DNA from 3 places in the Paenibacillus sp. JMULE4 genome. Region 2 is predicted to be linked to each of the others. Evidence: riboswitches for the same ligand, from Rfam matches in the RefSeq annotation. Region 2 holds a riboswitch; each other region holds the start of a gene.
The links. A riboswitch is a leader RNA that binds a small molecule or an ion and turns the genes downstream of it on or off. The one in region 2 is predicted to bind cyclic di-AMP.
Positions count from the first base shown of each region.

Region 1: linked by a shared signal. The riboswitch ahead of EXW96_RS19590 (resuscitation-promoting factor) and the one ahead of EXW96_RS05405 (TrkH family potassium uptake protein) in region 2 are both predicted to bind cyclic di-AMP.
Region 3: linked by a shared signal. The riboswitch ahead of EXW96_RS03420 (amino acid permease) and the one ahead of EXW96_RS05405 (TrkH family potassium uptake protein) in region 2 are both predicted to bind cyclic di-AMP.

Region 1 covers NZ_SGWF01000017.1:130,521-136,223, forward strand. The annotation lists gene EXW96_RS19580 (HD domain-containing protein) at 1-1,041, shown strand, start outside; gene EXW96_RS19585 (TatD family hydrolase) at 1,078-1,845, shown strand; cyclic di-AMP (ydaO/yuaA leader) riboswitch at 2,062-2,245, shown strand; gene EXW96_RS19590 (resuscitation-promoting factor) at 2,526-3,665, shown strand; gene rnmV (ribonuclease M5) at 3,774-4,328, shown strand; gene rsmA (16S rRNA (adenine(1518)-N(6)/adenine(1519)-N(6))-dimethyltransferase RsmA) at 4,325-5,251, shown strand; gene yabG (sporulation peptidase YabG) at 5,333-5,703, shown strand, end outside.
Region 2 covers NZ_SGWF01000011.1:22,615-28,317, reverse strand. The annotation lists gene EXW96_RS05420 (LysR family transcriptional regulator) at 1-548, shown strand, start outside; gene EXW96_RS05415 (TrkH family potassium uptake protein) at 585-1,916, opposite strand; gene EXW96_RS05410 (potassium channel family protein) at 1,990-2,652, opposite strand; gene EXW96_RS05405 (TrkH family potassium uptake protein) at 2,666-4,018, opposite strand; cyclic di-AMP (ydaO/yuaA leader) riboswitch at 4,083-4,221, opposite strand; gene EXW96_RS27295 (hypothetical protein) at 4,450-4,824, shown strand; gene EXW96_RS28265 (CPBP family intramembrane glutamic endopeptidase) at 4,776-5,703, shown strand, end outside.
Region 3 covers NZ_SGWF01000010.1:244,091-249,793, forward strand. The annotation lists gene EXW96_RS03405 (stalk domain-containing protein) at 1-1,487, shown strand, start outside; gene EXW96_RS03410 (glycosyltransferase family 4 protein) at 1,619-2,773, opposite strand; gene EXW96_RS03415 (cysteine hydrolase family protein) at 2,894-3,652, opposite strand; cyclic di-AMP (ydaO/yuaA leader) riboswitch at 3,966-4,133, shown strand; partial or broken gene EXW96_RS03420 (amino acid permease) at 4,286-4,681, shown strand; gene EXW96_RS03425 (DUF445 domain-containing protein) at 4,699-5,703, shown strand, end outside.

The sequences.
Region 1 (5,703 bases), on a different contig from region 2:
GATTGGCCCAAAGAGGAACGACTGCTGTGCTTGTGCGCGGCTTTGCTGCATGATGTTGGACACGGTCCGTTCTCCCATTCCATTGAAAAGACGTTCGGCAGCCACCATGAAGAATGGTCGTGCCGCATTGTCCTGGGGGATACGGAAGTCAATCAAGTGCTGCGGCGCGTATCTCCGGCATTCCCACGGCAAGTGGCTGACGTCATCTCCAAAACGTATCACAGAGAAATCGTCGTCAGTCTTGTATCCAGCCAGCTGGACGCCGACCGGATGGATTATTTGATTCGGGACGCTTATTTTACCGGGGTGAATTACGGTACCTTTGATTTAGATCGGATTCTTCGGGTCATGCGTCCGTACCAGGGACATATTGTAGTCAAAGAGAGCGGCATGCATGCTGTGGAAGATTATTTGATGTCACGATATCAAATGTATTGGCAGGTTTATTTTCATCCGGTAACCCGCAGCGCGGAAGTGGTGCTCCACAGTATTTTTCAAAGAGCCAAAAAGCTTTATGAGGAGGGATACCGGTTCCAGTTTATGATTGCTCCGCTGCATAAGCTGTTTCAGCAGCAGTTGACGGTAGACGAATATTACTTCTTGGACGAAGCGTTCATGCAAACCGTCTTGATGCAGTGGTCCCTGGAGAAAGACCCGATTCTTTCCGATCTGTGCTCCCGGTTTTTGCAGCGGCGTTTGTTCAAATATATAACGCTCGAGCGTATCGACACTCAACTGATGGAACGCCTGGGAAGCTTGCTGCAAAGCTTTGGAATCGATCCGGATTATTACCTGAAAATTGATTTCCCGTCGGATCTGTCGTATGATGTGTACCGTCCCGGAGAGCAGGATGAGAAGCTGCCTATCTTGCTGCTGGATTCCAAAAACACATTATCGGAGATCTCCTGCAAATCGGAGATTGTCCGCTCGATCAGCGGTATTCATATGGGGAAATACCATTTGTATTACCCTCATGAGCTGCTGTTGAACCATCTGCAGGAACTGGACGCTGATGTTCGCATCCTGTTAGGTCTGTCCTGAACATTGTCGCAATGGCGAAGAAAGGGGTATGTTCATATGCTGATCGACACGCATGTGCATCTAAACGTACAGGCATTCGATGAAGATCGACACGAAGTGATTCAAAGGGCAAGAGAGAACGGAATTAGTCACATGATCAATGTCGGATTTAACAGGGAAACCATTCCCAGCTCCATCGCTTTGGCAGAACAGTATGACTTTATCTATTCGACCGTGGGTTGGCATCCGACAGACGCAAAGGATATGACCCCGGACGATTTGGAATGGATCGAATCGCTTTGCCGCCATGAGAAGGTGGTAGCCATAGGAGAAATCGGGCTGGATTACTATTGGGATACGTCTCCAAAGGATGTACAAGCCCGTGTGTTTCGTGAGCAAATCCGGCTCGCACGTAAGCTCGGCATGCCGATTGTCATCCATAACCGGGATGCGCATCACGATGTTGTGCAAATTTTGCGCGAAGAAAAGGCGGCGGAGGTTGGCGGTGTGATGCATTGTTACTCCGGGAGCTGGGAAACAGCCAAAATGTGCCTTGACATGAATTTCTATATCTCGTTTGGAGGACCGGTCACGTTTAAGAATGCAAAACAGCCCAAGGAGGTGCTGGAAAAAGTTCCTCTCGATCGGCTGCTTATTGAAACGGACGCGCCTTACCTTGCCCCTCATCCGTATCGGGGCAAGCGGAATGAATCGTCTTACGTTCGTCTTGTAGCTGAGACGGCGGCCCAAATCAAGGGCATTTCACTGGAAGAATTGGCCGGGATTACCTCGAGGAATGCCATATCCATTTTCGGTATAAAGTGAATTTTCACACAAAAGAACTTTTTTATACAAAACAAGATAATCGAAGAAAACAAAATAAAAAACTGTGACCAATGGAGAAAAAGATGGTTTTGGTTTAAAAATTAATAAAAAACAATGATAATTGAGTAAAATCCGAGATTTTTTTCAAAGTTTGTATACTTTACAATTCCAGCCTTCACATCGTACACTCAATATTAACTTCATACGATTGCCAAAATTCCAACATCGCTGAGTTCCGTAAGGGAACGGGGGAACCGCATCGCGGATGTCACAGCGCTACGCTGTTGATGAACGTGGTGTTTATAGGGGTGAATCTTGGGGCAGGCAGCTGCTTCCGAGTAGGGCGACTCTCAAGTCCGAATCCGTCAGCTAACCTCGTAAGCGTTAAGAGAGAGGTAACGATTGTCGTCGGCTTAACTTTTCATTTTGAGGAAAATGAGAAAAGTCACGGGAAGGTTCCTCTTCTCCGCTGACTTTTTTTGTATTCCCCCGTCATTGGGATAACGATCCAAGCCGGTTCATAAAAAATAAGATTCCAGGAGGTGGCCTTAGGCAAGTACGGTTCTGATAGCCGTTGAAGCAAACGTTGGTAATTGGAGAAGAATATACTTTACCATAGTCGCGTCAGATCTAATCATGCATAACACTCGGATGGCGGGGCTTTAAGGAGGACCGAACAAGTGGGCGTTGTGACACCTGAACAAACCCATGAAAGACGATCATCCAGCTTGTCCTTCGCATTGCGATGGAAGCATGAAAACTTGCGTATGATATCGATCATTGCACTCATATTATTCGCTATGACTTTCATGTTTTTAATCATGTATTACGGTACGTCAATCAAAAGCGTATCGGTTGTTGTAGACGGAAAAGAGCAAACTTTCCAAACTAGAGAATCAGTTCTGCAGCATATACTGGATGAGCAAGGCATCTCTGTCGGTGAACACGACCGTGTGTCGCATTCTCTGGATGATTCGGTGGAATCGGGAGATCGAATTATTATCGAGAAAGCCAAACCGGTACAATTGACAGACGGTGGGCAAACCAAGACCGTATATACGACAGGAAAGACGGTCAAACAGCTATTTGACGATCAGAAGATCAAGCTCAGTGAACTTGATAAAGTGACTCCCGCTTTGAATGCGGCAATAAACGAAAATAGTGAAGTCAAGATCGTCCGTGTCAAGAAAAATGTTGAGGAAATCAAAGAACCGATCGCTTTCGAAACGGTAAAAAAGACGGAGCCGAAGCTGATCAGAGGCAAAGAACAGGTTATTCAAGAAGGACAAGAGGGCGTTCTGCTCAAGAAGAAAGAAAAAGTCTATGAAGACGGTGTGCTCGTATCCGAACAAATCGTTGACGAAAAGATTCAAACCCAAAGTGTGCAAAAAATTATTGCGGTGGGAACGAAGAATCCCGTAGTAACACTCTCTTCGTCTTCGCCAACCTTGGAACAGGTGACCAGAAACGGCGTGAAGTTCGACGTTAAACAGGTCATCAATAACGTGAAGCTCACTGCGTATAGCGCGGGACCGGCCTCGACAGGCAAGGATCCGGATCATCCGCAGTATGGAATCACGGCATCAGGTACGAGAGTAACGGAAGGTCGCACGATTGCAGTCGATCCAAAGGTCATTCCGATAGGCTGGTGGGTTTATATTGAAGGTCTGGGCTTCCGCAGAGCGGAAGACACCGGCAGCGCAGTCAAAGGAAATAAAATCGACGTTTATTTCGACAGCCATGATTATGCTTTGCGCTTCGGAACAAAACATGGCGCAACCGTATATATCATCGGTCCAAAGAAGCCGTCGGCTGATTAAGGATGGGCAATTAGGGCAGACTCATCATATATAGAACAGATGAAGAAGAGGTACGGCTAACGTCCCTCTTCTTTTCTCTTGCTGCGAAAGTAGGTACGGACGAATTCCATGATTAAAGAGATTATTGTTGTTGAAGGCAAAGACGATACGGTTGCGATTAAACGGGCCGTCGAAGCGGAAACGATCGAAACCGGCGGTTCCGCAATCAATAAAGAGGTGCTGGAGCGTATCCGGTTGGCGCAGGAACGCAGAGGCGTAATCATTTTCACGGACCCTGATCATGCAGGGGAGAGGATACGTAAAATCATCGCCAAGGAAGTCCCCGGCTGCAAGCATGCGTTCCTGACGCAGGAGGCGGCCACCAGCCGCGGCGACATTGGGGTGGAGAACGCATCGGTGGAAGCGATTCGTTCCGCGCTTGTGAATGTACGCACGGATTATATGGCCCAAGGTACGGAAATCGGCTGGAACGATCTGCTGGAGGCCGGTCTGATCGTTCACCCGGCGGCTGCCGCCAGAAGGCTTGAGATGGGCAAGCGGCTTGGTATCGGTTATTGTAACGGAAAACAGTTTTATCATCGCTGCCGCATGTTTCAAATTACAAAAGAAGAATTCGAGGCGGCGCGGCGGCATTTGGATGAAGAAGAGGGTGCAGCGTTATGAGTACCAATCGCTTTACAGATACGGCGGATGCGGGACAAGCGTCTGTGGAGGACATCGCCTCGCCGAAAAAAACCAAAGAGCTGATGCAGAAGTTCGGCTTTACCTTGAAGAAAAGCTTAGGTCAAAACTTTCTTATTGATTACAATATATTGCATAAAATCGTTTCTGCAGCCGACTTGACCCCTCAAAAAGGGGCGCTGGAAATCGGTCCCGGGATCGGAGCCCTAACGCAGCAGCTGGGCAAGGCGGCAGGACGGGTCGTGGCCATTGAGATCGACCAAAGACTGCTGCCGATGCTTGAGGAGACATTATCCCCTTATCCTCATACGACCGTTGTCCACGGCGATGTGCTTAAGGTTGATCTGAAGGAGCTGTTCGAGCAGCATTTTCAGGGCGTCTCGCAAGTTAGCGTTGTCGCCAACCTCCCTTACTATGTGACCACTCCCATTATTATGAAGCTGCTCGAAGAAAAGCTGCCTCTGGAGAATATCGTCGTCATGATTCAGAAGGAAGTGGCCGACCGGATGGCTGCGAAGCCGGGAGGTAAAGATTACGGCAGTCTCAGTATTGCGGTACAGTATTATTGTATCCCCGAAGTCGTAACGATCGTCCCGCGCACCGTGTTTATCCCTCAGCCGAATGTGGATTCGGCGGTCATTCGGTTGAAAGTAAGACAGACGCCTCCTGTGGATGTGGAAGACGAGGCCTTTTTCTTTGACGTGGTCCAAGCCAGCTTCGTGCAGCGGCGCAAAACGATATATAACAATCTAGCGGCGAAATATTTCACCAAAGAAACGAAAAGCGAGCTGGAAGTCATCCTGCAACAATCAGGCATCGATCCCTCCCGCCGCGGGGAAACATTGTCTATGGAAGAATATGCTGTACTGAGCCGGAATCTTGCCAGAGCGTTAAGTTCCCGTTAACTCCTCCATAGGGGTTATAGGCAATTCACCTGCACCATTTGCCTATATTCGCCATACGATAGACGAGGAGGCGATGCAGCCATGAAACAGGGAGACCTCGTCACTCGTAAGTCGTATGGCGGTGACATAGTTTTCAAAATCCAAGAAATCAGGCAGCAGCAGGCGGTGCTCCGCGGAGTAGAGCTGCGGCTTTTGGCCGATGCTCCGCTTCCGGATTTGGAACCCATGCCTCAGCTCGATCCTTTTCAATATTTGGGTTTGATCCGTCCGAAATGGTTGGATGCCATGAGGCGCACGAATGCATCGCAATCTCAAGCAAGCCCGAACGCGGCGGATAGCAGCACAGCTCCGGGTGCGGCGCCCAAATCACGTCCGACTTATTTTGACGTGCCGGGTAAAGTGCTGCATCTGGATGGCGATCCAGTGTATCTGCGCAAATGCATGGTCTTATA
Region 2 (5,703 bases):
TTAAAGCGATCACCGGCAAAACCCATGAAATCGTGCCGCTGGTTAAAGACAGAAAAGTGGACATCGGACTCGTCGCTTCCAAAATCGATGATCCGTCCCTCACCTGTGTTCCCTTGTTCGACGACCACCTGTGCCTTGTTTTGCCGGACGGTCATTCTTATACCGGCAAGACGGAGCTCAAGATTCACGATCTTCACGGGCTGCCGATGATCCTGTTCTCGCGAGGCACCTGGTACCGTGTCCTGATGGACGAGATCTTCCAACGCTATGCCGTCCATCCCGACGTCAAGATGGAAATCGATTCGTTCGAAGCCATCACGCGTCTGGTTTCCACCTGTAATGCGGGCACCTTGCTTCCCGAATCCTATCTCCGCCGTAATTTAATGGAAGACAACCAATTGACCGTACGTTATATACCGGAGCTGAAGCAAACCAAAAGAACGACCTCTCTGCTGTATACAGATGATGCCGTTCTCCAGACTTCCATCGGTCTTTTCATTGATCAGGCGGTGCGTCATTATCAACAGGCCAGGACGGTGGGCGTTTAGCCTTTTGGGGTTCACTTGCCCCTTGAGCCAAGCGCCTCAGCCGATGGTGATTTTACCTTCAGGGTAACGGTACAGCTCCTTATCCGTTTTCTTTCCAAGCGCGTAGGCCAAAGTCATCGGTCCAAGCCGCCCGGTGAACATCGTCAGAGCGATAACGACTTTACCGAATTCGGTGAGCTGGGGGGTTAGGCCCATGCTTAATCCCACGGTGCCGAAAGCGGAGGTCACTTCGAACAGGATAACCAAAAAGGCGTGATCCTCCGTCGTAGAGAGCAGCATCGTTATGAAAACGACCATAAAGATCGCGAACATGGTCAGTGTGATCGCTTTGAGAATCCGGTCCTTTCCGAGCCGGTAGCGAAACATGACAATGTCTTCCTTTCCCCGAACCATCGCAACCAGCGCCCCGACCAGGATGGCGAAGGTCGTCGTTTTGATTCCGCCGCCCGCCGAACCTGGAGAAGCGCCGATAAACATAAGAATAATGAGAAAAAATTGCGAAGCTTGTCTCATCTGGGAGACGTCCACCGTGGTAACCCCTGCGGAACGGGGGGTCACGGAATGCAGCAGCGAAGCCAGCAGTTTACCGGAACCGTTTAATGCTCCGAACGTTTTGTGATTCGTAAATTCAAAGATCAGCAGAATCACAAAGCCGATAACGGTGAGTGCCCCTGTAGTGCTCAGTACGACTTTTGAGTGAAGCGAGAGCTTTCGGGTTTTATGATATTCCAGCAGATCCGCAATGACAATAAAGCCGATTCCGCCAAGCACGATCAGAATGATCGCCACCAAATTGACAATCCAATCGTAAGCCAGATGAGACATGCTGCCGAATGGCTTATGGATCGCGCCGAATAAATCGAAACCTGCATTATTAAAGAATGAAATGGCATGGAAAATGCCGTAATAAATCGCCTGGCCGGGTTCCATCTCGAACGACCAACGGACCGAAAAAATCACCGCCGCTGCAAACTCAATCGTTAAAGAATATAAAAGAACCTTGCGTATTAACCGGACGATCCCTTCCATGCTGCCCTGATTCATTGCCGTCTGCAGCACCAGACGTTCTTTGAGCGAAATCTTCCGCTTGAACACAAGAGCGATCAAAGCGGCCATCGTCATGAAGCCGAGTCCGCCAATCTGAATCAGCAGGATAAGGACAAGCTGCCCGAACGCGGAAAAATACGTGCCTGTATCCACCAGCACGAGTCCCGTTACGCATGTCGCTGAAGTAGCTGTAAATAAAGCGTCCAGGAAGGGCATGGACTCCCCGCTGACCGTTGCAATCGGCAGTGAAAGCAAGACTGCGCCAATCATAATAATCAAAGTGAAGCCATATACCAAAATTTGCGGCGGTGACAGCCTCATAATCAATCCAGGTTTCAAGCCTTGGCACGTCCTTTCCGTCTCCCGGGAGCATCAAATCTGCTCCGTCCGCCTGCTAGCGGATGACTTCATTCTCGAATGTTTCGATCTGTTCGTTTGTTCCAATCACGACCATAACGTCGCGCTCTTCGAAAGTATCTTCCGCTGTAGGCGCAATGATGACACCGTTCTTTCTATTGATCGCCACGACACTGCATCCGTAACGCGCCCTGGGATCAAGCTCCTTCAGCGTCCGCCCGGCAAGCCTTTTGGGTACGGCCAGCTCCGCAATGGTGTAGTCATTGGACAGTTCAATATAATCAAGCAAATTGGGAGAAACGAGTTGATGCGCTACGCGTATCCCCATATCCCGTTCGGGATAAATGACCCGGTCAACCCCGATTTTGTTCAGCACTTTGCCGTGAAGCTCGGACAGCGCTTTGGCTACGACCGTTTTGACCCCAATGTCCTTTAATAGAATCGCAGTAAGAATGCTCGCTTGAATATCGTTGCCGATCGCCACCACCACGCAATCGAAATTCCGGATGCCCAGCGATCGGATCACCTCTTCTTCCGTCGAGTCCGCTACCACCACGTGCGTCAGCTTGTCGCTCATCTCCTCCACCGCTTCTTCGTCCACATCGATGCCAAGCACCTCATAGCCCAGTTTCAGAAGCTCCTCGGCAAGACTTGAACCGAATCGTCCTAATCCAATGACTGCGTATTGAGTGTTTTTCATCCATTCGTTTCCCCTAACCAATCGTAATTTTGCCTTCCGGATATCTGTACAATTCCTTCTCCGCCTTCGGACCCAGTGCATAAGCCAATGTCAGCGGACCCAGACGTCCGGTAAACATAGTAAACGCGATAAGGATCTTGCCGAGATCCGACAAATCCGGTGTTAACCCCATCGACAAGCCAACCGTGCCAAAGGCCGATGTCACTTCAAACAAAATCATCAGGAACGCATGATCCTCCGTTGTAGAAAGAATCATCGTGATCGTGACGACCAGCGCCAAAGCGACCATCGTAATCGTAACGGCCTTCAGAATCCTTTCTTTGCCTAACCGGTGACGGAAGAGTACAATGTCTTCCTTCCCGCGGACCATCGCGATCATCGCGCCGACCAGCGTGGTAAAGGTCGTCGTTTTGATCCCTCCGCCTGTAGAGCCGGGAGAAGCACCGATGAACATCAGAATGATGATAAAAAACTGCGTCGCCTGCCTAAGCCCGGCAATATCAAGCGTATTGGCTCCAGCTGTCCGCGGTGTAACGGATTGAAACAGTGAGGCAAGTATTTTGCCGGACCAGTCGAGCGGTCCAAGCGTTCTGGAATTCGTAAATTCGAAGATAAATATAATCAACGCCCCGATTCCGATCAAAAAACCGGTAGCGCTTAGCACCACTTTGGTATGAAGCGTCAGCTTTTGGTTCCTTCTATAATCCATGAGGTCCGACAGAACGACGAAACCGATTCCACCCAAAATGATGAGTCCCATCGAAACCGCGTTGATCACCGGATCAGCTGCATAAGCCGTCAAGCTGCTGAATTTTCCCGTTACCGGCCCGAAAATATCGAAACCGGCATTGTTGAAGAAGGAGACGGCATGAAAAATACCATAATAAGCCGCTTTACCGGGACCCAAATCAACCGACCATCGAACAGCGAAAATAACGGCAGCCGTAAACTCAATCGTGAGCGAATAAATCATCACCTTACGGATTAACCGCACAATGCCTTCAAGACTGTTCTGGTTCAGTGCTTCTTGCAAAATAAGCTTTTCTTTAAGTGAGATGCGCTTTTTCAGGGCAAATGCGAATAAGGTAGCCATGGTCATAAACCCGAGCCCGCCGACCTGGATCAATAGCATGATAACCATCTGGCCGAACAGGGTAAAATAAGTGCCCGTATCCACAACGACAAGTCCGGTTACACAGGCTGCCGATGTCGCCGTGAATAAAGCATCCAGGAAACGCATCGGTACACCGCTGGCCGAGGCCGCGGGAAGCGACAACAGCATGGAGCCGATCAAGATCATAACAGCAAAACCGATGACCAAAATTTGCGGAGGCGTGAGCTCGACTTTCCTGGCAATGGTTTTCATGAATGCACCCCTATTTGACGTTTCAGGCAACAAAAAAGACACTGGAAACCCAATGTCAATTTAAGGTTCCTGTAATTCAAGCCTACGAGGTTAGCTGTCGGATTCGGATGTACAGGCACCCTATCAGCGGATTGTATCCGCTGAATTCACCCCTAAACTCATGGTTCCCCCGTTTTCCTTTAGAAATTCGGCTCGCTGTTCAATTGATATGAATTATAATCCTCTTTTCATTGAAGTACAAAGCCTTGTTTCACCTGAATGCACCGGATTTCGCAAAATTACGACATATGTAAGCGTTTTTATAGGTGTGGCGCTTCGCTTTGCTGAATATTGCCTCGCGTAGCTCTTGTTATCATTGGATTTGCTTATGGAATGTATGCTACCTTAAAAGAATAGACTGTTATTATCCCATATCTGCTAAGGAGCATTTCATGCCGAAACGACGATTCGAACCTCCACTGCTGCTTCTGGCCGTCCTTGGCCTGATGCTGTACCTGGGCGTTACGTTTGCCTCCGCCTATTTGGACAAGACTCGCCTCCCTAAAGACGATGCCGAAGACCTTCCCGTCGTTACAAAGCAGCAAGCGGCGAATGCTGCGATGAGCTTTGTCCGCAACCGCTTTGCGATAGGACCAGGCGCACAAGCCCATACCTTGTACCAATCTTACCCGGTAAGAAACGGCTATTTGCTAAAGGAGCAGCTATACGATCAATACAAGAAAAATATGAAGGACGATTTCCCCTCGAATATTTTGAGGTGGAGATTAACGACATCGAAAAGGGCGCAACGTACTATGTGGCGGTGAATTATAAAACCTTGGCCATATTCGGATTCTCGATGAGCCGGACCGCAACCGCCAGAAGCGAATCCGTAAGCTCTCCGGATGCCGGCCTCCTGAAGACGGCGAATACCGCCATTCGGGAGATGGGCTATGACCCCGCGGAATTTGCATTGACGGGCGAATCCGGGCGGGCCGGGAACGGAAGTCTCATCTTCCGTAGCAAGACGGAGCGAATAGGCGAAGCCCCGCTGGAGCTTCACCTGAAAGTGTCCGGCAGCCGGGTCACTGCGTTTGAGCCGGTATTTACGGTTCCGGATGCGTTCATGGCCTGGCAGGAAGCGCAGGATCGCCGTTCCGCTTTAATGACGCGGATCAGTATCGGAATCTCGCTTGTGATGACACTCGCGGCGCTGATCCTTGTTGTGCGGCGGCGGCGTGACATCCGCTATGCGCGCGGTGCGCTGCTCACGTTTTTCTTCGTGGCGATTTATATCGTCAACAATTTTAATATGATCCCTGCTTTCCGAACGATGCACGGAAGCGGACCTTCCTGGCCAGTAGCCCTGTTTTACTTATGGTTCACCAATATTGTTGTCGGACTGATGGCCCTTTCGACGTATTTGGCCTTGAGTGCGGGGCGGCGGCTCTGGCTCGACCGCGGATGGAATCCCTGGCCGGTTTGGCGGGACTCTGTATTCGGAGGCGAGGTATGGAAAGCGGCGGTACGAGGTTATTTCATTTGCTTGTTCATTTTGGGCCTGCAGCAAACCATGTTTTTTATCGGTACCGAAGTGTTCGGCGTATGGACGGTCAGCGACCCGGCCGACTCCGTATACAACATGACCTATCCCGGTATATTTCCGTTGATGGCCTGGGTGGCCTCCATCTCCGAAGAGGCGGTGT
Region 3 (5,703 bases), on a different contig from region 2:
AGGCTTATCTGGAGTACTCGCTTGCCGACCGGACGGTTCTTGAGAACGGTACAGGCCGCAAGTGGGGCACCGATGCCGAGCTTCAGGGAAATCGGCTGTACATTGAAATGGCCGCGCTGCAGCAATATATTGCTTTTCATGGCAAGGTCGATCATGAGCTGAAACGGGTCGAGCTGCGCTATGTCAAGCCGGAGGCGAACCGGACGCGGTTTACCAACGATGCGGCGCCGAATGTCAAGCCTGTTGCCAAATTCACCGTGGACAAGGAAGCGTACCGGATCGGCGAACCGATTCATTACAGCAATCTCAGCTATGATCCGAAGGGAACGGAACTAAGAGACATTCAATGGATCGGTAATGCGCAGGCGATTTTCACTCCGGGACTGTACAAGGTTTCTCTCACGGTAAAAGACAGCCTTGGCAATGTCAGCGATACGTATTCCCGCAATATACTCGTCAAGAACGAGCCTTACTTGGATGCGTTTGAGCACAAGGTATATTACGCGCCTGTTGGGACCTACGTCCGGGAGGAAGAAGCGGTGCTTCGCAAATATTTGCGCGGCATCCCGCAGATTCCCAAGCAGGAGCAGAAGCCTGCGGACCGTCCTCTGATTGTGAGCGACAGTCCGGAGACGTTTACGGAGAAAGGCTTTTTGTACCAGGAGAAAGTCAACGGGAAAGCCCGGTTGTATGCAACCCATGTCAACGGTACGGATCGAAAAATGAAATTTGCCATCATTGTACGAAATAGCGATCCTGTCCGCAGTGTTACGATCAAGACGACCAATCAAGGGGAGGTGTACCCTTCGATCTACGCTAACCTGATGGGCAATGAACCGACGATTGAGTTTCTGCAAGGGAAAAGGGCTGTGGAAACGATGGTGCTCAGGCCGTACGAAACGGCTTATTATAAAGTCATGCCTGATTTCTACCCTGGACAAGGGATGAATGTGCTCTATGATGTAGAGACGGACGGTGAGGTGTATTTTTCTTTCGCAGCGATGGAGCAGGAGGATGGGCTCGATACGATCGGCGTATTCCCGAGATTGGCTTATAAAGGGAATGTCCGAGGGACGTTCAGCGGTTCGGAAGTGCAATGGAACATCGATGCTTCCTCGATCCGGAGGCCTTCGAGCTTCGCGATCGGCGACGGCACGTCGGATCAATTTGTGACCGGAACGGACTTCTTCAGCCAGAAGCCTGCGCTCAATCTGGGCAACTACGGGGTGGTTTACAAAATCCATATCGATGCTCCGCCGAAAATGTCCGTGCTGATTCTTCCGCGCGGCGGCGTGTTTAGAGGTCCGTTCCTGGTGAATGGCAAAATCGTTCAAGCCCCGCCGTCGGGCGTCATGATGGATTATCAGGGATATACGATCATTGCCAGGACGAATGGGACCGAACCGTCGCTGGATCTGGAATTTTCTCCGGCCTCGGGATCGGCATTCCCGATCGACGTCATTTTTTATCCGCTTAATCGTAAATAAAACAAGGGTACCGCCTCTAAACGGTGATAAAGGAGTGCCGACCTCGGGTCAGCGCTCCTTTTTTAGTCGAATATACAGACCGCGGGAGGTCCGTGAGATTTCCGCATATCGTTTTCTTATCTCCCCTATAATCAAGCGGAAAAGGTTTTTCGTTTTGTGGGGTCAGCGTTCAGGATTTCAATGTATCGGAGGAGGAGATCGTCAAAAATAGCTTCCCACGATTGGGAAAGGGCGTAAAGCCTGCTTTCCTGGCCAAAATCCCATAACCGGTCCGGATATTCCAGCATAGATGTAATCGCATTTGCGAAAGCATCGGAATTACGGGGAGGACATAACAGGCCGGTTTTGCCGTGTTGAATGATTTCCTGTACCCCGCCAGCTTTGGCTCCGATGACGGGAGTGCCTGATGCCATAGATTCCAGTACCACATTGCCAAAGGTTTCGGTGCCGGAAGGGAATACGAACAAGTCGGCCGACGCATACAGTTCGGCTAGATTCTCTCCTTTCATATAACCGGTAAAAGTAACATTCGATGGGGCTTCCGCTTTCAAATCTTTCAACAGCGGGCCGTCGCCGACCAACAGCCAGCGGACATTGCCGCTAACATAAGCGGGTAATTTCTTCATCGTTTCAAGCAAAATGTCCAAATCCTTCTCAGGTGCCAAACGGCCAACATATAGGAAAATATAACGTTCGTCGATCTTATATTTTTCGCGGATCAATCCGGTTTTTTTATCGGGGTTGAAAAGACGGCAGTCCACTCCGCGCTTCCATAAGGCCACGTCTCGAATTCCATGTTCTTCCAATTTTTCGGCCGTTTCAACGGACGGAACAAAGGTGGCCAGACACGATTGGTGGAACCAGCGGATATAGCGCCATAACAGGGAAGAGGCGAATTGCAGGTGATAATAATTCAGATAGCGGTCAAAGTGCGTATGGTAAGAGGCAACGTGAGGAATAGCATATTTTCTCCCATAATAAAGTCCGCAAAGCCCTATATTAAAGGGCGTGGCGATATGGATCAGGTCGGGTTGAAATTGCTGGAGCTGGCTGTGGATCGTGAAATAATTGGGAAGCGCAATCCGGCATTCCGGATAGAGGATGAAGGGGAGGCTGCTAAAAGACAGGATATTGCTTGTGAAAAAATCCTCCTCCGTGCATTTGGGCACAAAAATCCGGAGTGAAATATTTCGTTTTTCCAGATGTTCGACCAGTCTTTTTAACGTCAATGCAACCCCGTTCATTTGGGGCCAAAAGGTGTCGGAGAATAAAGCAATTCGCATCATACCCCTCCTCAACAATTGGATATAGGTTTAAAATACCTCATATTTATCAATCCATTGTCAGAGGAATATTAATTCGGAGTTAAATTAGCTGCGGGATATGGCAGCCTCCAAACTGGAGGCTTATCTTTGAATGGATTTCATTTTCTCTATAGTCTCCCTGGTTGACCATGAAGCGTTGGCAATCATGCGAAAATTGGTTTTTGCAGCCTTATCCCCATCCAAGCCGTTTATTTTTGCGGAAGCTGTGGCATCGTGAACCACGGCCACTTCAAATCCTTGTTCAATGAGTTCGCGCATATGAGATTCAATGCACAGATTTCCGGACATACCTGCAAGAATGACGCGGGTTATTCCCTGTTTTCGCAGCTGCAAAACCAAGTCGTTGGCTTCGGGTCCGAAAATTTTATGCGGACTGGTGATAATGGTTTGTCCATCTTCTAGATAAGGCTTATATTTATCCAGAAAGTCGGCACCCGAACCTTGAAAGCCTTCAAGCGATAATGGACCTTTTCGCTGATACATTTTGATATCGTGCATCACATGTTCCATAGCACCCCCAAATAACCATTTTTGGTCATAGGGATAATAGTAATGAGGGGACACAAATACTTTAAACTTATTCTTTTTTGCTGTTTTTAATAATAATTCAATGTTCTCAATCGTGTGATTTTCAGCAACGCTGTCTTTCACTAAATTCCATGCTGCACCTTTCGGGCTTAAAAAGTCATTTTGCGGATCTGTGATCACCAAAGCGGTATGGCTTTGATCCACCTGCATTCCCGGCGATGAAAATGGTGCGGTTTGTGCTGCTGCAACACCATAAAGATCAACAAAGACAAGAAACGAAAACACAAAGGAACACTGCAGTATTTTTCTCATGAGGATTCCCCTTTCATGGGTATACTTGGTATACGCACCCTATTATGTGCTTTATTCCATGGCTTATTCAAATTCAGCTGGGAACAAAAAGGAATGGGAAAACAACTCCAATCCATTGGTTTTCAAGCATCCGCAACAGCCCGCAAACGCAAAAATCCTGAAATATAAAGAAAATCCATGAGATTTGAAGTAAAACAAAGAAAGCGATCTATAAAAGCGTCTCATTTACAAAGCAATTTATATCTAGCAAAGGTTTTATCCGATTTCTTGCTTTGCAATGTTGTCCTGTAAGGTGTAAGATTCAACCATTGAACATATCACCTTGCTGAATTTCCAAACAGGAAAACGGGGGAACCAATAAGGACATATATTTGGATGTCCATGGGGTGAATCGTGCAGGAACATGTTTATTCCGCACGTAGGGCTGCTCTCATAGCCCGAATCCGACAGCTAACCTCGTAAGCGTTGTATGAGAGAGGAGTTGAACGTGCTGTCTGCTGATAGGCAAACACAGAGCTCAAGCCTCTGTGTTTTTTTGTTGTCTAAAAACGGGATAGGTTGGAGGATGATTGATTAACAACACATTTGGAAACCATAAGTAAAGTTTCTTCCTGGAGATTTAAGGGTTTTTTTGTTGTGATGATCTTGTTTACAAAACTCCTTAATAACTACCTGAACATATCGGACGAACTGCGAATCGACATGGATGAGGAAAAACCAGTGATAAAAGGCAGCACGATCGTCGTTCCCGTAGCCGGCATTACCCGGGTGGTTATGAATTCGCTCAGCTATGCCAAGTCTCTAACCAATCATGTTGTCGCCGTATATGTCGGATTTGACGATGAGGATATCGCACGGATGGAGAAGAAATGGGAAACGGATCATATTACCATATTAATTCCGCAATTCATTACCAGGCATTGGTGGCATTATTTCCTCCATAATCAGACCGGGTTACTGTTAAGGGCTTACTTATTCAATCATAAAGACGTCGTGATCGCTACAGTGCCTTACCATCTCCATAAATAACCGGAAGGAGGCCGCAGATGAACTCAAGATATTTGGCCGGACTGTCATTGGCCTTTATGACCGGCGGCTTTTTAATCACTTTATTTCTTCAGGAGACTCCTTTGGTTGCTCTGTTGAAAGGCGGCTTTGAAGCCGGTTTGGTCGGCGGCATTGCGGATTGGTTTGCCGTGACCGCTCTTTTCCGTCATCCTTTCGGCATACCGGTGCCGCATACATCCTTACTCCTTAAGAATAGGGACAAAATTATCCAATCCTTGATTTTGGCGTTGGAAAATGAGCTGCTCAACAAACAAAGCATCGAAAACAAACTCCGGCAGCTCCAGCTTTTGCAGCTCGCTTCATCCTCTCTGGCTAAGCTGCTTGGCAAACGGAAGGTACGGGTAGGCCTATTGGATCTGTTGATCCGATGGGTTTACCGGTTGCCGCTCGAGAAAGCGATTCCTTATCTTCAGTCGGAAATAGCCGCTGCGATCCGAAGAGCGGATGTGGGATCTGCAGCCGATGCCATCCTGACGAAGGTGATCGAGAACAGATTCGACGAAAAGGCGTTGAATTACGTCCTGCATAAAGCATCCGACTGGGCGAAACGTCCGGATACCGGGATGATGTTGGGAAAGTTCGCAAGCGAAAAGCTCTCCGAAGTAAAAGCGGGGGGCTTAACGGGGTTTGCTTTACAGGCATTTGTCGGCTTCATGGATGAAGAAAAGCTTGGCAGCTTCCTCCAAAACTTGATGCTTTCAGGAATTCGGGGTCTCCAACATACAGATAATGCTTTCCGGAAGACCCTTGTTCAGGAAATCCGCATCCAACTGTCTCAACTAGCGGATAACGAGTTGCTTGTAGCGAATATGAAGGAATGGATCGTAAACCAATTGGAAGGAGCTCGCGGCGCTGTCTTCCTGCATGAGCGTTTGAGTGAAATCCGCAATCAATGGCTGGACAAGCTGGAGGAAGACCGTTTGAAGGGCAGCAGGGCGGTAATTACTGCTTACCGCTGGATCGTGCGCAATTTCAATCCCGAA